2 linked regions of the Sinorhizobium sp. BG8 genome follow. The protein of the gene in region 1 interacts with the protein of each later gene in a pairwise test. Links are inferred from orthologs where the notes say so. Each region holds a gene or a part of one and is shown on either strand. Other genes may lie near its edges. The genes, in order: ftsH and hflK.

Region 1 (3,310 bases):
CTCCCACAGCGCGGCCGGCGCGACCTTGTAGGCGGCACCGTTTGCGCAGTCGATCGCGACCCTCAGACCATGAAGCGTGACGTCCCTCGGAAGCGTGCGCTTTGCATGCTCGATGTAGCGGTCGTGCACACCGTCGATGCGCTTGGCGCGGCCGATTTCATCGGCCTTGGCGAGCTGCGAGGCGATATCCCGCTCGAGAAGCTCCTCGATCTGGTTTTCCAGCTCGTCCGAAAGCTTGTAGCCGTCGGGGCCGAACAACTTGATGCCGTTGTCCTGGAAGGGATTGTGGGAGGCGGAGATCATCACGCCGATATCCGCGCGCAGCGATCGGGTCAGCATCGCGACAGCGGGCGTGGGGATCGGGCCGAGAACGAAGGCATCGACGCCGGCTGCGGTGAACCCGGCAACCATGGCGTTCTCCAGCATGTAGCCCGAGAGCCGTGTGTCCTTGCCGATCACGACGCGATGGCGATGCGTGCCGCGCCTGAAAATGGTTCCGACGGCAATGCCGACCCGCATGGCGAGGTCTGGCGTCATCGGAAAGGTATTAGATTGTCCCCGGATGCCATCCGTACCGAAGTAGCGACGTTTCATGTCACCTCCTGAAGTTTCTTGCGCCATGCTGCCGAAAGAGTCCGGAGATCATCCGGCGCGCAAGCATGGAGGCTTCTTATGACCTTCCCCTGCCATCGTCCTCGAGAACGTCGGCCTGCCGCTCTGTTTGCCACAATTTTTAGCAAAGAACAGCACTGCCGCCATCAGAATTCGTTACAGGCTGTTACCAATATGAAACCGGCCGCCAGGCTTTCGCCTGCGGCCGGTCGGTCGGAATTGCGACTGCGCGTCCTATTGGGGCTGTGGTTCGAGACCGCCTTCGGTCTCCCCGCCCTTGGTGCCGTCCTTCTTCGGACCGGCTTTCGGAACGGCCGAACCGCGGCTCGGGGGCGTATCGTCGCCAAGATCGCGCGCCGGCTTCTCGCCACGGATCAGGGCCTTGATTTCCTCGCCGGTGAGCGTTTCGTATTCCAGCAGCCCTTCCGCCAGTGCCACGAACTCGTGGTGTTGGTCGGTGATGATCCGCTTGGCCTCGGTATAGGCCTCGTCGATCAGGCGGCGGATTTCATTGTCGATCTTCTGTGCCGTCGATTCAGAAACGTTCTTCGACTGCGCGACGGAGTGACCGAGGAACACTTCCTGCTGGTTCTCGCCATAGGCGACCTGGCCCAGCTGATCGGAAAAGCCCCACTGGGTGACCATGGCGCGCGCAAGCTTCGTCGCCTGCTCGATGTCGGAGGATGCACCTGACGTGATGTTCTCCTTGCCGAAGGTGATTTCTTCGGCCACGCGTCCTCCCATCATGATGGCGAGGCGAGAGACCATCCACTTGTAGCTCATCGAATAGCGGTCGCCTTCGGGCAGCTGCATGACCATGCCGAGAGCGCGACCGCGCGGAATGATCGTCGCCTTGTGCAGAGGATCCGCGACAGGAACGTTGAGCGCAACGATGGCGTGGCCGGCCTCGTGATAGGCGGTGAGCTTCTTCTCGGCCTCGGTCATGGCCGAGGAGCGACGCTCCGCACCCATCATGATCTTGTCCTTGGCGTCCTCGAACTCCTGCATCGTGACGAGGCGCTTGTTGCGGCGTGCCGCCATGAGGGCAGCCTCGTTGACGAGGTTCATCAGATCCGCGCCGGAGAAGCCGGGGGTACCGCGAGCCAGAACCTTGAGATCGACGTTCGGCGCCAGCGGCACGTTGCGGACGTGAACCTTCAGGATGCGCTCGCGGCCGACGATATCCGGGTTCGGCACGACAACCTGCCGGTCGAAACGGCCCGGACGCAGGAGCGCCGGATCCAGGACGTCGGGGCGGTTGGTCGCGGCGATGAGGATGATGCCTTCGTTGGCCTCGAAACCGTCCATCTCGACGAGCAATTGGTTCAGCGTCTGCTCGCGCTCGTCATTGCCGCCGCCGAGACCGGCGCCGCGATGACGGCCGACCGCATCGATTTCGTCGATGAAGATGATGCAGGGTGCATTCTTCTTGGCCTGTTCGAACATGTCGCGGACGCGGGACGCACCCACGCCGACGAACATTTCAACGAAGTCGGAACCCGAAATCGTGAAGAAGGGCACGTTCGCCTCGCCCGCCACCGAGCGTGCGAGCAGGGTCTTACCCGTGCCGGGCGGGCCGACGAGCAGCACGCCGCGCGGAATACGTCCGCCGAGACGCTGGAACTTCTGCGGGTCGCGCAGGAACTCGACGATCTCTTCCAGGTCCTGCTTGGCCTCGTCCACGCCGGCAACGTCCGCGAAGGTCACGCGACCATGCGCTTCGGTCAGGAGCTTGGCCTTGGACTTTCCAAAGCCCATGGCGCCACGCGAGCCACCCTGCATCTGGCGCATGAAGAACAGCCAGACACCGAGGATAAGAAGCATCGGCAGCAGCGTACCGATATAGCTGAGGAACCCGGACGAGCCGTCCGTCTCCGGGCGCACGTTGATGACGACGTTCTTGGACTGAAGCCTGTCGACCAGCGAGTCGTCGACTGCCGGAGAGAAAGTCTGGAAGGTCGCACCGGTCTCGACGTAGCTGCCGACAACCTTACCGCCGGTAATCACCACCTCTTTCACCCTGTTCGAGTCCACTTCCTTGAGGAACTGCGAATAGGGGATTTCCCGCGAGCCGGTCTGGGCGGGGCTCGTCTGAAACATGCTGAACAGGGCGATCAGCAACAGAGCGATAATTGCCCACAGGGCAAAATTGCGGAAATTAGGATTCATCGAACTTCCCGGGCACTTTCTCGGCCGTGGCTTTCCTGGCCGCTTCACTGTCGCCTAACATAGGGTCGGAGCATGTCCTTGCCAAGGCAAACCGCACAACCCTGAGGCTTTTATCGAATCTTCTTGAATGGCACCGGTCTTTCTCGGCCGCGAACGGCGAGCGACCCGGCGGAAGGCATGTGCGGCAGGCAGCCGGGCAACCGCTCCTCACCCGCCGAACGGTGAGGGAAACGGCTCCCGCCCGAACGTGGGTGCAAGTGCATTGGCGAGCTCCAGATCGAAGGCGGGAAGGAAACGGTCGTAGGGGGCAAGATGCGCCTCGACTGAAACGGCGGCCCCCGGGGGCTCTCCGCCCGAGGTTTTCAGGCTGGGCGCGGCCCGTCCCGCCCTCTTCGCGACAGCGTCCGGCACGCTCCCGTCCGCCACAACCCCATAGGGCATGCGGTGCGAACCTGCCGCCTCGACGAGGAGTGGCGATCGCGACGCGTTGACGACCCAGTAGCGCCCGTCCCAGAGGCGTCTTTCGCCC
Region 2 (3,173 bases), 890 kb from region 1 along the record:
TTGCCCGGCGCGTGCCGTGCCCGCAAGGGGCACCGTCGTGCGGCCGGCGGCAAAGAACGGACAGTTCCGCTATTATCCACCGCTTCACGCATCAGCGCCAAGGCAATTTGCCGTGTACGCTCCGTTATTTATTCCTCCGCAGAATCGAAAGGGCCGGTACGAGACCGGCCCTTCTGAAAGTCTGGGGATTCTACCCGGCGTTGCCGCCGGATGAATGTCAGTCGGCGGGCACCGGTGCGGTTGCCGGCGGCTTCGTTCCGTTGGCGTCTTCGAAATAACGGAAGAATTCCGAGTTCGGAGACAGGACGAGCGTCGTGTCGGAGCTTCCCATTGCCTCGCGGTAGGCGCTCATCGACCGGTAGAAGTCGAAGAAGCCCGGATCCTTCGAGAAGGCCTCGCCGAAGACGCGGTTGCGTTCGGCATCGCCCTGGCCTCGCAGGATTTCGGAATCGCGCTGGGCTTCCGCGACGATCTCGACGACCTGACGGTCGGCGATGGCGCGGCGGCGCTGCCCTTCTTCGTTGCCTCGTGCGCGGATCAGTTCGGCCTCGGCAAGACGCTCGGCCTTCATCCGGTCGAAGGTCTGCTGCGAGACTTCCTGCGTCAGGTCGGTGCGGCGGATCCGTACGTCCTCGATCGTCAGTCCGAGCGTCTCGGCGTCGCGGGAAAGCTCGTTGCGCACTTCGCGCATCATCGAGGACCGCTCTTCGGACAGTGCGGACTCGAAACCGCGCAGACCGTAGACCCGGCGCAGAGCCGCATCGAGACGGGTTCTGAGCCGCGATTCGGCCGCTTCCCGGTCACCCGAGACGGTCTGGCGGAACGTGCGCGCATCGGTGATCTTGTAGACCACGAAGGCATCGACCTCGTAGAACTTGCCGCCCGATACCTGGACGCGGATGTTGTCCAGATCGAAGCGAAGCGCCTGGTCCTGCACGTACTGGACGCTGTCGGCATCCATGAAGCCGAAGGGCAGCTTGAAGTAGATGCCCGGCTCCGACTTGACGTCCTGGATCTGGCCGAAGCGCACGACGATGGCCTGCTGGCGTTCGTTCACGACGAAGACGGACGAATAGGCGATGAAGAGAATGACGGCGATGCCGATCAGGATGGCGGGAAAACGGTTACCCATTACTGGCTCCCTCCCGCCTGCGTCTGCGCAGCCTTGCCGAGTTCGTTCAGCGGAAGGAAGGGCACCACGCCCTGCCGGCTCTCGCCCTCGTTGATGATAACCTTCTTGGAATTCTTCAAGACGCTTTCCATGGTTTCGAGGAACAGACGCTTGCGTGTGACTTCGGGCGCCGTCGCATACTGCTCGTAGATCGAGACGAAGCGCTGCGCTTCACCTTCCGCTTCCTTCACGACGCGGTCCTTGTAGGCTGCCGCCTCTTCGCGGACCTGAGCGGCCTGGCCTCGTGCGAGACCTAGCTTCTGGTTGGCGTACTGGTTGGCTTCCTCGACGAAGCGGTCTTCGTCCTGCTCGGCGCGCTGCACTTCGTCGAAGGCGTCGGCCACTTCACGCGGCGGCGATGCGTCCTCGATCGCGACCGTGTTGACCGAGATGCCGGAACCGTAGGAGTCCATCGTCGCCTGGATCGTCGCTTTCACGCTTTCGGCGATCGCCTGGCGGTTGTCGCGGAAGATGTCCTGGGCAGGACGGCGGCCGACGACTTCGCGCATGGCGCTCTCGGAAACCTGCTGCAGGGTTTCGGCCGGATATTCGAGGTTGAAGAGGTAAGCCTTGGGATCGGTGACGGAGTACAGTACCGAGAACTGCACGTTCACGATGTTCTGGTCGCCCGAAAGCATCAGTCCGGAATTCTCGGAATTGACCGATGCGCCCTTGCGGCCGATGTTCTGCTGCTGCTCGGTGATCTTCACCAGCTCGACGGTTTCAAGCGGCCAGAAGTGGAAGTGCAGGCCCGGCATGGACACTTCTTCCTTCGGCTTGCCGAAACGCAATTCGACGCCGCGCTCGTCCGGCTGGACCGTGTAGATCGAGTTCATCAGCCAAAACACGCCGATCAGAAGCAGCGCGATGATGACGACGCCGCCGTTGAAGCCCCCCGGCATGACATTCTTCAGCTGGTCCTGGCCACGGCGGATGATCTCCTCGAGGTCCGGCGGGCCGCCGCCGCCGCCACGCGGACGGTTCGGGCCTTGCCCCCACGGTCCCTGATTGTTGCCGCCGCCGCCCCACGGGCCGCCGCCGCCGTTTTGATTGCTCCAGGGCATCAATACCTCTTTCTCTGGAAACTCCCTATCTCACATGCGCGAAATGTTTTTCGGCGTCATATGAAGTGATCCCGTTATAGGTATCAGCCGACGGCCTTTCAACGGAGACGAACCAACTTACGGAGAAATGCGTCAAAATAGTCCAGCAAAATGCTCTAAATACGCTTCCAAGTTACGAAATGCATCGCGTGGCTGTCTTTTTCGCCGCGCTCCATCGGTTCCTCGAACACCCTCGAAAAGCGCGTCGTGTCGATGTCCGGGAAACGGGTGTCGCCTTCCACCTCCGCATCGACCTCGGTGACGTGGATGACGTCGGCCTTCGCGAAGACCTGCCGGTAGATCTCGCCGCCTCCGACAATGCAGATTTCGTCCACCCCGAGCTCTGCGGCGGACCGACCGGCTTGCTCCAGCGCCTCATCGAGGCTGCGCGCGACCGACACCCCGTCGGCCGCAAACGAAGGATCGCGGGTGATGACGATGTTGGGCCGTCCGGGAAGCGGCCTGCCGATCGAGGTGAACGTCTTGCGCCCCATGACGATAGGCTTGCCCATCGTCACCCGCTTGAAGCGCTTCAGGTCCGAAGGCAGTCTCCAAGGCAGATCCCCGTCGCGGCCAATGATGCCATTGCGCGCAACCGCCACGACGAGAACGATCTTCGGGTTTGCCATTCAGTTTCCTTCCGCCTGTTCGGGTCCTTCCGCCTGCTCCCGCGCCTGCGCGCGTTGCAGGGCCGGACGCTCGGCCATTCTTTGTATGTAGCGATCGATGGCCTCGCTTTCGGGCAGCAGATCGCGCATCCACATCAGCGAGGACGATACGATGATGTCGACCGATGAGGGCCGGTCCCCGAGCACATAGGGTCTGGTCGAGAGCGTCTCGATCATGCGCTCGCACATCGCCTGGTGAAGCCGGGCAAGCTCGGCATTGACCACCGTGGC

The links.
Region 2: the proteins of ftsH (region 1) and hflK interact in binary tests that used the Escherichia coli proteins (3 or more experiments, as listed by UniProt). The link is inferred for Sinorhizobium sp. BG8 from one-to-one orthologs.

The regions. Positions count from the first base shown.
Region 1 is NZ_CP044011.1:4,333,040-4,336,349, forward strand. Bases 315-3,307 are described here. They hold ftsH (ATP-dependent zinc metalloprotease FtsH), read right to left. Parts: upstream 2,782-3,307; coding sequence 847-2,781; downstream 315-846. Other genes in these bases: glmM (phosphoglucosamine mutase), read right to left, coding at 315-594; tilS (tRNA lysidine(34) synthetase TilS), read right to left, coding at 2,989-3,307. In the rest of the region: more of glmM, read right to left, coding at 1-314; more of tilS, read right to left, coding at 3,308-3,310. UniProt on the Escherichia coli protein: Acts as a processive, ATP-dependent zinc metallopeptidase for both cytoplasmic and membrane proteins. Plays a role in the quality control of integral membrane proteins.
Region 2 is NZ_CP044011.1:3,445,934-3,449,106, forward strand. The notes cover bases 184-3,039. They hold hflK (FtsH protease activity modulator HflK), read right to left. Parts: upstream 2,236-3,039; coding sequence 1,132-2,235; downstream 184-1,131. Other genes in these bases: F3Y30_RS16265 (protease modulator HflC), read right to left, coding at 218-1,132; F3Y30_RS16275 (dihydrofolate reductase), read right to left, coding at 2,391-2,903; F3Y30_RS16280 (glutathione S-transferase), read right to left, coding at 2,904-3,039. Outside these bases: more of F3Y30_RS16280, read right to left, coding at 3,040-3,173.